DNA from 2 places in the Pseudonocardia sp. ICBG1142 genome. Region 2 is predicted to be linked to the other one. Evidence: riboswitches for the same ligand, from Rfam matches in the RefSeq annotation. Region 2 holds a riboswitch; the other holds the start of a gene.
What was found. A riboswitch is a leader RNA that binds a small molecule or an ion and turns the genes downstream of it on or off. The one in region 2 is predicted to bind thiamine pyrophosphate.

Region 1 (7,208 bases), on a different contig from region 2:
CCGTCGTGGCGGCGCTGGCCGCGCTGGAGCTGTCCGACCTCGGCCTGCACACCCACGTCCACGACCGGCCGACGACAGGGCGATGACCGGCGGCTGAAGAAGCGGGGACAGAGCCGGCGACAGAGCCGGCGACACGCCGGCAGATCGACGGCAGCGTGACGAGACGGCGGCGTGGCGAGACGGCGGCGTGGCGAGACGGCGGCGTGGCGAGACCGGCCGTGTCGAGACCGGCCGCGTCGAGGCGGCAGGGCGGCGGGCGACACGACAGGGCGGCGACACGGCTGCGGTGCCGGCCGCGGCGCCGGGAGAACCACGGAGCGGGGTGCGACGCTGTCGACCATGCCGCTGTTCGCCCTGGAGGGCCTCTCCCCCACCGTGCACCCGGACGCCTTCGTCGCCCCGACCGCGACGCTCGTCGGGGACGTGCGCGTCGAGGAGGGTGCCTCGATCTGGTACAACGCCGTGCTGCGCGCCGACCTGGGGCCCATCGTCGTGCGTGCCGGCGCCAACGTGCAGGACGGGTCGGTGCTGCACGGCGGCGACGACCCGGTCACCGAGATCGGCGAGGGCGCCACGATCGGGCACCTGTGCGTGGTGCACGGTGCCGTGATCGGGGCGCGGGCGGTCGTCGGGAACGGCAGCACCGTGCAGGACGGTGCCCGGATCGGCGAGGGCGCGATGGTCGCCGCCGGGTCGACGGTCACGCCGAACTCCGAGCTGCCCGCCGACCGGCTGATGCTCGGCTCCGCGGCGAAGGAACGCGGCGAGCTGACCGAGCAGGCCCGCTGGTGGGTGCGTACCAACCCGGACTTCTACCGCGCCCTGGCCCGGCGGCACGCCGACGGCGTCACCCCCGCCTGAGCCGCCCCCGGAGCGTTCCGCGGAACGCTCCGGGCCCTCAGCCCTCGACGTCGGGCGAGCTCGCCTGCGCCCGGTAGCGGCGCGGGATCCGGCCGGCGTGCCGGGCGTCCCACCCCGCCTCCACGCCCCGTCGCATCGCGCGCGCCATCCGCTCCGGATCGGCGGCGCAGGTGACGGCGGTGGCGAGCAGGACGGCGTCGCAGCCCAGCTCCATCGCCAGCGCGGCCTCCGAGGCGGTGCCGATCCCGGCGTCGAGCACGACCGGCACGCCCGCGGCGGCCACGATCATCTCGATGTTGTGCGGGTTGCGGATGCCGAGCCCGGTGCCGATCGGGGAGCCGAGCGGCATCACCGCGGCGCACCCGACCTGCTCCAGACGACGGGCCAGGATCGGGTCGTCGTTGGTGTAGGGCAGCACGGTGAAGCCGTCGTCGACGAGCTGCTCGGCGGCGTCGAGGAGCTCGACCGGGTCGGGCAGCAGGGTCGTGTCGTCCGCGACGACCTCCAGCTTCACCAGGTCGGTCTCCAGCGCCTCGCGGGCCATCCGCGCCGTGAGCACCGCCTCGGCCGCGGTGCGGCAGCCCGCGGTGTTCGGCAGCACGGCGATCCCGAGGCGACGCAGCAGGTCCAGCAACCCGGTCCCGTTCGCGACGTCGACCCGGCGCAGCGCCACCGTGGTCAGCTCGGTGCCGGACGCGACCAGCGCCCGCTCCAGGATCTCCAGGTTCGCCGCCCCGCCGGTACCCATCACCAGCCGCGAGTCGAAGAGGTGGTCGCCGAAGGCGAGCTTGTCGGTCTGCACAGCCATGCTCATCCTCCTTGCACCGCGGTCAGGACCTCCACGCGCGCGCCGTCGCCGGGACGGTGCCCGGCCCACGACGTGCGCGGCACGACCTCCCCGTCGACGGCGACGGCGATCCCCCGCTCCGGCAGCCCGGCCTCGGCCAGGATCCGGGCGAGGTCGGCGTCGGCGTCGACCTCGTGGTGCTCGCCGTTCAGCACGATCAACATCAGTGGTTCCCCTCCTCGCGCGCCCCGGCGGCGGCCGGGACGAACCGTCGCGGGTCCGCGGCGCGGACCGCTTCGGGCACGTCGTCGCCGCGCAGCAGCGCCGCCCCGGCCACCGCGGTCACCGGCACCAGCAGCATCCCGTTGCGGCCGTGCCCGGTGGCGACGATCAGCCCGTCGGGCCCGGTCCGCCCGATCAGCGGCAGGTTGTCCCGGCTGCCGGGCCGCAGCCCGGCGGCGGTCTCGGTGAGCGCGTACTCGGCGATCCCGGGCAGGATCCGCTCGGCGTCACGTAGCAGGTCGCGCACCCCGCCGACGGTGACGTCGGTGTCGAAGCCGTTCTCCGCCGTCGTCGCGCCGACGACGAGGTCGCCGTACCCGGGCAGCGTCCGCGGCACGGCGTAGACCGCCCGCCCGTCGACGAGCGCCCGCACCGTCCGCGACGGCGGCGGCAGCGCCCCGGCGCGCCGGGTCAGCCGCAGGATCTCGCCCTTCACCGGGCGCACCAGCCCGTCGAGCACCGGATGCAGCGACGACGAGTGCGCCCCCGCGGCGACGACGACCGCGTCCGCCGCGACCGTCACCCCGTCCGCGAGGCGCACGCCGGTGACGCGGGCGCCGTCGTCGAGCACACGCGCGACCCCACGGTCGGAGACCACGACCCCGGCCCGTTCGGCCGCGGCCGCCAGTGCGGCGAGCAACCGCCGGTTGTCCACCGACGGGTCGTCGGGCACCGACAGGCCGCCGCGGACCTCGGGGCCCAGCGCGGGTTCGAGCCGGCGCAGCTCGCGGCCGGTCAGCGGGCGCACGTCGCGGCCGAGGGACTCCAGGTAGTCCGCGAGCGCGGTCAGCTCGGCGCGGTCGCCCGACCCGGTCGCGGCGACGACGGTGCCCTCCGGGTGCAGCCCGGCGTCGGTGCCGGCGTCGGCGGACAGGGCCGCGGCGAACTCCGGCCAGCGGGCGACCGAGTCCAGCCCGAGAGCGAGCAGGTCCTCCTCACCGGGCCAGGCCTCGGTGACCGGGGCGAGCATCCCGCCGGCCACCCAGGACGCGCCGCGACCGGGGGCCGGGTCGAACACGGTCACCGACCAGCCGTCGCGGGCCGCCGCGCGGGCGAGGGACAGGCCGACCGCGCCCGCCCCCGCGACGACCAGTCGTCCGGCACTCGCGCTCATCGGATCCACCTCACTCCCTGCGCCGGCATGACCCGGATCAGGTTCGACGGTCGGGACCGCGTCGCGGGTCCCCTCTCAGCCCGCTGCCCGGGCTCCCGTGGTTCGTCGTCGTCCGGGGCACAGGCTACGCCGTAGCCTGCGAGCCGTGTCCGACACCGATACCCGCCCCGGCACCCGCGACACCCGTCGCGCCCGGCTCGACGCCCTCACCGACGCCCGCCTCTACCTGTGCACCGACGCCCGCACCGCACGTGGTGACCTGGCGGAGTTCGCCGACGCCGCGCTCGCCGGCGGGGTCGACATCGTCCAGCTGCGGGACAAGGGCGGGCCCGACGGACCGCTGGAGGCACGCGCCGAGCTCGCCGCCCTGGAGGTGCTCGCCGACGCCTGCCGCCGGCACGGCGCGCTGCTCGCGGTGAACGACCGCGCCGACGTCGCGCTCGCCGCGGGCGCCGACGTGCTCCACCTCGGCCAGGACGACCTGCCGGTGCCGTGGGCACGCCGGGTCGTCGGCGACGACGTGCTCGTCGGCCGGTCCTCGCACAGCCCCGAGGAGACCCTGACCGCCGCCGACGAGGACGGCGTGGACTACTTCTGCGTCGGTCCCTGCTGGCCCACCCCGACCAAGCCGGGACGCCCGGCGCCCGGCCTGGACCTGGTCCGCACGGTCGCCGGGCGCGCCCCGGCGCGGCCGTGGTTCGCGATCGGGGGCATCGACGGCGACCGGCTGGACGAGGTCCTCGACGCCGGCGCCGACCGGATCGTCGTGGTCCGGGCGATCACCGAGGCCGAGGACCCGCGTGCGGCCGCGGCGGCGCTGCGGGCCCGGCTGGTCTGAGGCCCGACCGCGTCGATCAGTTCTGCGTGCCCGAGCCCTGGCCGCCGGAGTTCTGACCGCCCGAGTTCTGGCCGCCGGAGTTCTGGCCGCCCGAGTCCTGCCCGGAGCCCGGCTGCTGGGTCGGCAGGACCCGGTTCAGCCCGTCCTGCAGCGGGTTCGACGAGCCCGAGCCGTCCTGACCGGAGTCCCGGTCGCGGGTGCTGGTCGTCGACTCCGACGTGCTGGTCCCCGACTCCTCGGTGGAGGTCGAGCTCGACGACGACGTCGACGAGTCGCCCCCGGAGCCCTCGCCCCGGTCGTTCTCCTGCTGGGCCGGAGGCGCGCCGCCGCGGACGACGTTGCTCACCGAGGTGCCGGAGGAGCCGGACAGCGACGAGCCCTTCACGAACTCGATGCCGGAGATCAGGAACATCGACACCGCGAAGGTGACGACCCCGAGCACCGCGGACACGACGACCGTCTTGCGGGTGACCCGCACCCGGCGGAACCGGCCGTGGCCCGTTCCGGCGGCGCGGGTCGTGCCACCGGGCGTCTGCCACGGGTCCAGGAGCACCGTCTCCTCGCCGGTGGGCCCGGCGATGCTGCGGCCGGCAGCGTCCTGCGCGGCGGCCGCGGTGCCCTCGGCGACGCCCTTGCCGCGCCGGGTCGCCTTCTCCTTCAGCGCGAGGGCCTTGTCCTTGCTGACCTCGAGCGAGCGCGTGAACAGCGTGGTGGCCAGCGTCGAGATGACCGAGCCGAGCGCCGCGCCGATCACCGTGCCGACCGCGCCGAGGAACGAGCCGAGCATCGCCGTGACGATCGCCGCCCCGGCGCCGGCCGCGATCTTCGTCGGGCTGAGGTCGGCCTTGAGACCGCTCGCCTTCGTGGCGTCCGACGAGCCGTCCCCGGAGCCGTCACCGGACCCGCCGGAGCCCCCGGACCCGCCGGGACCGTTCGGTCCGCCCCCGACCGGCCCCACCGGACCGCCGGGACCGGCCGCGCGGGTCGTGTCCGACGCGGGCGGCAGCACCCGGGTGCGCGGACGCCCGCCGGGCGGCGTCCCGACCGGCACGCCCGGCCCTGGCACGACCGGGCTCACCGGACGGGCACCGGGCGGGGTCTGCGTGGTCCGGCCGCGGGTGGTGTCCGACGGCGGCTGCGAGCCCCGTCCACCGTGCGTACGGGACGGGTGCGCCGTGCGCTGCCGGGGCAGCCGCGGGGCGTCGGGAGAGGCCACCGGACGACCGGTGCCGGGTCGGGGAGCGGACGGCTGGGCGGGGGGACGGGCCGGGCCGGGGACGCCACGGGGGGCGTCGCCGGAGCCGGGCTCCGGGGGGCGCTGGTGTGGCATGGCTCCTTGCAGTGATCGTCGGTGCAGGCGGATCGCCGCCGGGGGAACGTCCGGGGACGCAGTGACTGCGCCGGACGATCACCCGATGTGGTGACCTTCACACGATCGCGCAAAGATCACGGGAAGATCACGATTCTACCGTCACCGGTTGTCGGACAGCGTCACCGGGGGTGACGAATGCCCGGGTGATCGGCCGGCAGCGCCGTACGCAGCAACGGCCACGACACGAGCACGCTCAGCCCGACCAGCAGCGGGCTCAGCACCGTCCGCGCGACGCCCAGCAGCACCACCTGGTCGGCCGCCCACAACGGGAGGAACACCGACAGCCGCACGACGTACTGCGCCACCCACGCCCAGGACGCCCGCTGGTACCCGCGCAGCAGGTCCGGGTCGCGCCGCCACCGGGTCCGCTGGCCCAGCAGTCCGCCGACCACCACCCCCAGCAGCGGCCAACGCACCACGATCGAGATCGCCCAGGCCAGGGCGCTGCCGACGTTGGACACGATCTGGACCAGGAAGAAGTCCGACGCGCGCCCGGTGATCAGCGCGATCGCGGCCGCGACGACGACCCCGGCCAGCCCGAACAGCACCGCGCGCGGCCGCCGGCCCCGGTACAGCCGCCATCCGGCCACCCCGGCCCCGGCGACGATCGCCGCGCCGGCCCCCCAGTTGATCGGGAACAGCGACCCCGCGGCGTTCGCCGCCACCCAGGCGAGCACGAACGCGACGACCGGGACCGAGGCGTCGACGGCACCGGCCCGGCCGCCGAGCAGCTCGGCCAGCCGCGGGTCCTCCCGGGGCGCGGTGCGGGAAGCGGGATCGGGTGTCACCTGACTAAGGGTGCCCTATCTCGGGCCGCAGGTCGACGGATCCGATTGGCGTACGGGCCCGGAGAGGGTGATCATCGCTGTAACGCCGCACGTCGTTGCGGTGAACAACAGATGGGCACATTTCAGGATCACGGACCGGGAGGGGGCGGTGCCGATGGCCACACAGCGACACGATCAGGGGCGCGCACAGCACCGGAGCTTCGTCGCGATCGGGGACAGCTTCACCGAGGGCCTCGACGACCTGACCCCCGACGGCAGGGCACGCGGCTGGGCCGACCGCGTCGCCGAGATCCTCGCCGAGCGCCGCCCCGGCTTCGGCTACGCCAACCTGGCGGTGCGCGGGAAGATCCTGGACCAGATCGTCGACGAGCAGATCCCGGTCGCCGAGGCGATGCGCCCCGACCTGATCACCTTCTGCGCCGGCGGCAACGACATCATCGGCTGGAGCTGCGACGTCGACGACCTCGCCGCCCGCTTCGACGCCGCGCTCGGCAGGCTGGTCGCCACCGGGGCCGAGGTGCTCATCTTCACCGGCTTCGACCTGCGCCGGATGCACCCGCTCATCCGCAGGCTGCGGGGCCGGATCGCCTGCTACAACGAGGACATGCGGGCCGCCGCCGAACGGCACGGCTGCCGCGTCGTCGACCTGTGGGCGATGGACTGCCTCGCCGACCCGCGGGCCTGGGGCCCGGACCGGCTGCACCTGGTGCCGCACGCGCACGAGCGGGTCGCCTGGCGGGTGCTGGAGACGCTCGGCGAGGACGCGCCGGACTGGCGCGGCCCGTGGCCGGAGCCGGCGGTCGAGCCCGCGCCGTGGACCGCCCGGCAGGCCGAGGACCTGCGGTGGGTCACCCAGCACGTGATGCCGTTCCTGCGCCGGCGCCTGCGCGGCACCAGCACCTGGGACGACTACCACGCCAAGCGTCCGCAGCTGGCTCCGCTGCAGGACGCGTGAGCCGTACGTCGTCGTCCCGCGGTGCTCCCGCGGGACGACGACGTCGCGGTACGCGGTCGGCCGCTCAGCGGACCGGGGTGTGGTCCCGGGCCGCGATGTAGGACGGCCGCGGCCGCGGTGCCGAGAACGGCGCGACGCACGCGTTCTCGACGCCGTTGAACACCAGGAAGATGTTCGACCGCGGGTACGGCGTGATGTTGTCGCCGGAGCC
Region 2 (7,208 bases):
CCCCGTTCGGCATGTCGGGGGTGTCAGGAGGTCGGGCGCCTCAGGATGCCGGCGCGAACGGCTCCTGTCCGGAGCCCGTGCCCTCGTGCGTCCCGGCCCGCCGCGACGGCGCCGGGTCGGCGGGCAGCGGGGTCGCGCCGGTGACGATGTCGGCGGCCCGCTCTGCCACCGCCACCACGGGGCCGTAGGTGTTGGCGTTGGGCACGTCCGGGAAGATCGACGCGTCGACGACCCGCAGGCCCTCGGTGCCGTGCACCTGCAGCGTCGACGGGTCCACGACGGCGTCGGCGTCGGTGCCCATCCGCGCGGTGCTGGTCGGGTGCAGCCCGTTCTGGGCGCGCCGGGACACCCAGTCGAGGATCTCGGCGTCGGAGCGGACGGCCTCCCCGGGGAAGGTCTCCCCGGCGTCGAGGTCGGCGAACGCCGGCTGGTTCAGGATCTCCCTGGCCAGGCCGACGGCCTCCACCCAGCGACGCCGGTCGCCGTCGGTGACCAGGTAGTTCTGCACCAGGCGCGGCGGGACCGCGGTGTCGCGGGACACCGCGCGCACCGTCCCCCGGACGTCGCCCGCCATCACCGAGACGTGCATCTCGTAGCCGTGCCCGACCGGCGGGACGTCCGGCGCGAAGCGCATCGCGACCGGAGCGAACAGCATCATCACGTCCGGGATGTCCCCGGCCATCGAGGTGGAGGCGAACCCGCCGATCTCGAAGTGGTTGCTCGCCCCGACCCCGGTGCCCGAGACCAGCCAGCGGGCCGCCGCGGCGGGCAGCCGGTGCGGTGCCCGCTGCGGCGCCAGCGAGATCGGCTGGGAGCAGGCGTGCTGCAGGTGCACCGCGAGGTGGTCCTGCAGGTTCGCGCCGACCCCCGGCAGCGCCACCCGGGTCTCGACGCCGATGCCCGCGAGGTGCTCCGGGTCACCGAAACCGGACACCTGGAGCAGCTGCGGTGTCGCGATGGAACCGGCGGCCAGGATCGTCTCGCCGGCGTCGACGTCGCGGATGGTGCCGTCGGAGGCGCGGTAGCGGACCCCGATGACCCGGGTGCCGCGGGCGTCGGTGCGCAGCGCGCGGACCAGGGCGCCAGTGCGCACGGTCAGGTTGGGCCGGGAGCCGGCGACCGGGTGCAGCCACGCGTCGGTGGCCGAGAAGCGGCGCCCGCGCGAGATCGTGCGTTCGGTGCGGGAGAAGCCCTCCTGGACCGGACCGTTCGTCGAGTCGACCAGCGCGTGCCCGGCCTGCTGGGCCGCGGCCAGGAACGCCGCGTTCAGCGGGCCGGCCGCCGGGGCCCGCTCGAGGATCTGCGGGCCGTGGCCGCCGTCGGGCAGCGGGGTGCCGTGCTCGGAGGTCCGACGCTCCAGGCGGCGGAAGTAGGGCAGCAGGTGGGCCGAGCTCCACTGCTCGCAGCCGGGCAGGCGGGACCAGCGGTCGTAGTCGCCCGGGTGGGCCCGCTGGTAGACCATCCCGTTGATGCTGCTGCTGCCGCCCAGGACCTTCCCGCGCGGGACGGCGATCCGGCGCCCGGCCAGACCCGACTCGGGCTCGGTGACGTAGCACCAGTCGTAGCGCGGGTTGCCCCACGCCTTGGACAGCGCGGCGGGCATCCGGATGATCGGGTCCCAGCGGTGGTCGGGGCGGCCCGCCTCGAGCATCAGCACCCGGCGTGTGGGATCCTCCGTGAGCCGCGAGGCCAGCACCGCCCCCGCGGATCCTCCGCCGACGATGACGACGTCGTACCGGCCCATTCGCGTCCTCCACACGTACTGTCGGGATTGCCCTGTTCGAGGGAGCAACCCCCCTTGCGTGGATCACGGTACGCCGCGGCCACCGCCCGTCGTCGCCGCCCCCGTACGCTCGACGGCGTGACGACGACCGAGCGTGGTGCGGACGACGGAGCGGACCTCCGCGACCGGCCCGCGGACGACGCCGACACCGCGTTGGCCGCCCTCGCGGCCCAGCTGGACGCGTCGGTCGCCGCGCTGTCCTCGGCCCGCCTACGGGTGGCCGAGCTGCAGGAACTGCGGGCACAGGGGCTGAGCTGGCGGGAGATCGTCCCGCGCGAGGCACGGCTGCTGATCGTCGAGACCCTCACCCGCACCCTCGACGGCCTGGGCGCCGTGGGTGGCAGGTTCCGCCGTGAGGAGGCCGTCGCGCTGCACGGCGAGGGCGAGTCGATCGCCGGGATCGGCAGGCTGTTCGGGGTCAGCCGCCAGCGCGCGTCGGCCTACCTGCAGGAGCACCAGCAGCTCCTCGAACGGGGCGCGGCCCGCGAGGACCGGCCGGAGACCTGACCCCGGGGATCAGGTCTGGTCGCGCCGGCGGTGCCGGGCCTGCCGCTGGGCGGGCACCCGCGGCGCCACCGGTGCCGCGGGGGAGCGGCGGGCCGCCGGGATCAGCGCGGTGCGGTCGACCGCGTCGGACTGCTCGGGCACCGCGGACGCCGCGGTGCCCAGCTGCAGCCGGGCCAGCTCGCGGACGTCGGTGAGCCGGGCCGCGAGTGCGGTGACCACCGGCGCCAGCGCGACGACCAGCCGCTCGCCCAGCGGGTCGTCGGGCCCGCCCCGGGCGAACAGCTGCAGGGCGCCCGCGGTACGCCCGGCGACCGGGACCGGCACTGACAGCGAGCGGACCAGACCGCAGTCGGCCGCGGCCGCGGCCAGCTCGGGCGGCCCGGTCCGGGTCAGGTCCGGCGTGGTCAGGGTGCGGTCGCCGCGCTCGGCGGCGGGGCCCGGCCCGGCGTCGGCCCGGCGCTGCAGCTCGCCCAGGCGCAGGGCGGCGGTGTCGGACCCGAAGACCCGCCGGGCCTCGGCGTCGCGGGGGTCGGCGGGCTCGCGCAGCAGCAGCGCCGCACCTCCGACCCGGGCGGCGGGCACCAGTGCGACGCAGATCCCGGACAGCATCGCGGCGACGTCCGCGTGCGCGACGGAGACGGAACCGGCCTGCAACGCGACCCGCACCAGGGCGGGTGCCGGGTCGGGCATCGGCCGCCCGGTCGTGCCGGAGGTCCAGAGCGAGGCCGCCATCTCGTCCCTTCCGCGTCAGCTCCCGCGAGCGAGGTCCGTGACACAGCGTCGCGGGTGTGGTGGGTGAGGATAACGATCGTGGTCACCGCCGCGGACGGCGGCTCGCCCGGCGCGTCCGACCGATCACCGCAGGTGACCGAAGTCGCGGCTCCGGTGACGGGGGGTGTCCGAACGGCGCGGTGCGACCGACGTCGCCCCGGCGGGACCGGGCGGGCCGCGTAAGGTCTCCGGACGTACCGCGGGAGCCCGCGCACCGAGGCTGAGAGGGCGGCAGGACCGGCCGCCGACCGTTCGAACCTGATCCGGGTCACACCGGCGTAGGGAGGCCGCTCCGTGCTGTCACGTGCTCTCCGTCCACTGGCCGTCGTGCTGGCGCTCGCGCTCGCCCTGTCCGGCTGCGCCGCGGGCGACGGCTCCGGGGCCGCGGCCGGGGGCGGGCCGATCCGCGTCGCGCTGGACTGGACGCCGAACACCAACCACATCGGGCTGTTCGCCGCCCAGCAGGCGGGCTACTTCCGCGACGCCGGCCTCGACGTCGAGTTCCTGCCCTACAACCAGACCTCGCCGGACACCCTGGTCGGCTCCGGCGCCGCGGACTTCGGCATCGGCTTCCAGGACTCGTTCACCTTCTCCAGGGCCGCGGGTGCCGACATCACCTCGGTCATGGCGATCCTGCAGCACTGGGCCACCGAGATCGCCGTGCGCGCCGACCGGTCCGACCTCACGCGGCCGCGCGACCTGGACGGGAAGGTCTACGCCGGGTTCGGCGGGCCCGGCGAGAACCAGAAGATGCAGGCCGTGATCCGGGCCGACGGCGGGCGCGGAGACTTCCGCACCGAGGTGCTGTCCACCGCCGCCTACGAGGCGCTCTACTCGGGGCAGGCCGACTTCACCGAGCCGTTCGTCAACGTCGAGGGGATCGAGGCACAGCTGCGGGGCGAGCCGATCCGTACCTTCCGCTACACCGACTACGGCTTCCCGGACTCCTACAACGTGCTGCTGCTGGGCAACTCGACCTGGCTGCGGGACAACCCGGACACCGCCCGCAGGTTCGTGCAGGCCGTCCAGAAGGGCTACGCGCTGGCCGCACAGGACCCGGCGACGGCGGCGCGGATGCTGAAGGAGGCCAACCCCGGCGCGTTCACCTCCGACGAGCTGGTCGACCGGGGCGCGCAGATGCTCAGTGAGCGCTTCCTGCGCGACGCGCGGGGCCGCGTGGGGTTCCAGACCCCGCAGCAGTGGGCCGGCTTCTCCGGGTTCCTCTACGACACCGGCACCGTCGCGGGGCCGGACGGGGCCCCGGTGCGGCAGAAGCCGGACTTCTCGACCTGGTTCACCAACGACTACCTGGCACCGTGACCCGTCGGCTGTGGCCGGCCGTCGCGCTGGTGACCGCGTTGCTGCTCACCTGGCAGGTCGCGGTCACCGTCGCCGGCACCCGGCCCCAGGTGCTGCCCTCGCCGCTGCGGGTGGTCGAGCAGGGCTGGGCGTTCCGGGCCGAGCTCTGGGCGAACACCCTCCCGACGGTCCAGGTGACGCTGATCGGGTTCACCGTCTCGATGGCGCTGGCCTGGGCCGCGGCGGGCGCGGTGGACTTCTCGCCCTGGCTGCGGCGGGCGCTGACCCCCCTCCTGGTGGCCTCGCAGACGCTGCCGGTGGTCGCGATCGCCCCGCTGCTCATCATCTGGTTCGGTTTCGGCCTGCTGCCGAAGGTGCTGGTCATCGCGCTGGTGACGTTCTTCCCGGTGGCGGTCGGGCTGATCGAGGGCTTCGCCGCGACCGACCGCGCCGCGACCGCCCTGCTGCGGTCGATGGGTGCCTCGCGCTGGCAGCGGTTCCGCTACGTGCGGTTGCCGGGGGCGCTGCCGTCGTTCTTCACGGCGCTGCGGATCGCGATCACCTACGCGGTGACCGGGGCGATCTTCGCCGAGTACGTCGGCGCCCGGGCCGGCCTGGGGATCTTCATGCAGCTCCAGAAGAACCAGTTCCGCACCGACCTGGTGCTCGCCGCGGTCGGTGTCACCGCCGTGCTGTCGGTGACGTTGTTCGCACTGACCTTCCTGCTCCAGCGCCTGGTCACGCCCTGGTACGTGGCCGACCACGACGGGGGAGGTGCGCGGTGAAGGTCGTGGTGCGCGACCTGTCGGTGTCCTACGGCGACCTGCCGGTGCTGTCCGGGGTGAGCCTGGACGTCGCGCCGGGGGAGTTCGTGTCGCTCGTCGGGCCGTCGGGATGCGGCAAGTCGACGCTGTTCGGGGCCCTGGCGGGCATCCTCGACGGGGCGACGGTGACCGGCGACATCGAGGTCGACGGCGGCCCGGTGCGCGGTGCCCCGTTCGGTCTGATGCCCCAGCAGGACCTGCTGTTCCCGTGGCGCACGGTCCTCGACAACACCGCCCTCGGGCTGGAGGTCGCCCGCGTGCCGCGCCGCGAGGCCCGCGAGCGCGCCCGCGCGCTGTTCGAGCCGTTCGGGCTGGCCGGCTTCGAGGACGCCCGCCCGGGCGAGCTCTCGGGCGGCATGCGTCAGCGCGCGGCGCTGCTGCGCACCGTCGTCGCGGGCCGGCAGGTGCTGCTGCTCGACGAGCCGTTCGGCGCGCTGGATGCACTCACCCGGACCGCGATGCAGGACTGGCTGGAGTCGGTGCGCGCCCGCTACGGCTGGACGACGGTCCTGATCACCCACGACGTGCGGGAGGCGGCCCTGCTCTCGGACCGGGTGCTGGTGTTCTCGCCGCGCCCGGCGACGGTGGTGCGGGAGCTCGTCGTCGACGCCGGGCGTCCGCGCAGCCGTACCGACCCGGCGCTGGCCGCGGTCGAGGCGGACCTGCTGGACACCCTGCGCGGCTGAGGCAGGGCCGGCGTTCCGGCGCTCCGGATCGTGCCCGAGGGCAACAAAGTAGGCGTTCGTGACCGGATCGTGATGACGAAACGGGAACTGTCTCGATTCAGAAGGCTGTTGCGGAGCCGGTTCCGCCCAATACGTTGGCGCTCGCAACATTCACCCGTTCGTGATCATGCGAGCGGTCCACAACGTCGTGGAGGGAGACCCCGATGGGGGCACGGAACACGGGGCGCGGTCCCCGGCTGCGTCGGGCGGTCGCGGCGGCGGGCCTCGGCCTGCTGCTGGCCGTCGCGGGCTGCGGACAGAACAGCGCGGGCGGCGGCGACGACACCGCCGGCGGTGGCTCCGGCGGGTCCGGCGGCGGGGTGAAGGTCGGGGTGATCCTCCCCGAGACCGACTCCTCGGCCCGCTGGGAGGGCTTCGACAAGCCCATGCTGGACGCGGCGCTGCGCGCCGAGGGCATGGACCCCGACATCCAGAACGCCCAGGGCGACGAGCAGAAGTTCTCCACCCTGGCCGACGGCATGATCTCCAGCGGTGTCAAGGTCATGATCATCGCCTCGATCAGCAGCGACGGCGGCACCGCCGTCGCCCAGAAGGCGAAGGCCCAGGGCATCCCGGTCATCGACTACGACCGGCTCAACCTCGGCGGCGTCAGCGACTACTACGTCTCCTTCGACAACGAGAAGGTCGGCGCCCTGCAGGGCGAGGGCCTGGTCCAGGGCATCGGCAACAAGCCGGGCGCCCAGGTCATCGAGATCGAGGGCGCGCCGACCGACAACAACGCGACCCTGTTCTACAACGGCCAGCAGACCGTGCTGAAGCCCAAGTACGAGTCCGGGGCCCTGAAGCTCGTGCAGAGCCAGAAGATCGACAAGTGGGACAACCAGGTCGGCGGCACCACCTTCGAGCAGATCCTCACCGGCAACGGCGGCAAGGTCGACGGCGTCGTCGCCGCCAACGACGGCCTCGCCGGCGCCATCGTCACGGTGCTGGCCAAGTACGGCCTGAACGGCAAGGTCGTGGTCACCGGCCAGGACGCCACCGCCGACGGGCTCGCCGCGATCCTGCGCGGGGACCAGTACATGACGGTGTTCAAGCCGATCGAGCAGGAGGCGCAGGCCGCCGCGAAGCTCGCCGGTGCCCTGGCCAAGGGCGACACCGCGGCCGCCGACGGCGTCGCCACCCAGACGGTCGAGGACCCGAAGGGCAACCGTGACGTCAAGTCGCTGCTGCTCGAGCCGCAGCTGATCACCAAGGACTCGGTCAAGAAGGTCACCGACGCCGGCTACGTCAAGGCCTCGGAGATCTGCAACGCCGAGACCCAGGCCGCCTGCGGCCAGC

Region 1: another riboswitch for thiamine pyrophosphate. It lies ahead of thiO (glycine oxidase ThiO); the one in region 2 lies ahead of KPL59_RS00645 (ABC transporter substrate-binding protein).

What each region holds. Positions count from the first base shown of each region.
Region 1 covers NZ_JAHLJC010000030.1:1,274,643-1,281,850, reverse strand. The annotation lists gene KPL59_RS20395 (hypothetical protein) at 1-86, shown strand, start outside; gene KPL59_RS20390 (gamma carbonic anhydrase family protein) at 340-861, shown strand; gene KPL59_RS20385 (thiazole synthase) at 899-1,669, opposite strand; gene thiS (sulfur carrier protein ThiS) at 1,672-1,872, opposite strand; gene thiO (glycine oxidase ThiO) at 1,872-3,044, opposite strand; TPP riboswitch at 3,041-3,150, opposite strand; gene thiE (thiamine phosphate synthase) at 3,190-3,882, shown strand; gene KPL59_RS20365 (hypothetical protein) at 3,899-5,212, opposite strand; gene KPL59_RS20360 (DUF3159 domain-containing protein) at 5,374-6,042, opposite strand; gene KPL59_RS20355 (SGNH/GDSL hydrolase family protein) at 6,197-6,997, shown strand; gene thpD (ectoine hydroxylase) at 7,062-7,208, opposite strand, start outside.
Region 2 covers NZ_JAHLJC010000003.1:93,786-100,993, reverse strand. The annotation lists gene KPL59_RS00660 (choline dehydrogenase) at 41-1,744, opposite strand; gene KPL59_RS00655 (hypothetical protein) at 1,862-2,290, shown strand; gene KPL59_RS00650 (hypothetical protein) at 2,300-3,022, opposite strand; TPP riboswitch at 3,251-3,364, shown strand; gene KPL59_RS00645 (ABC transporter substrate-binding protein) at 3,356-4,381, shown strand; gene KPL59_RS00640 (ABC transporter permease) at 4,378-5,145, shown strand; gene KPL59_RS00635 (ABC transporter ATP-binding protein) at 5,142-5,870, shown strand; gene KPL59_RS00630 (sugar ABC transporter substrate-binding protein) at 6,074-7,208, shown strand, end outside.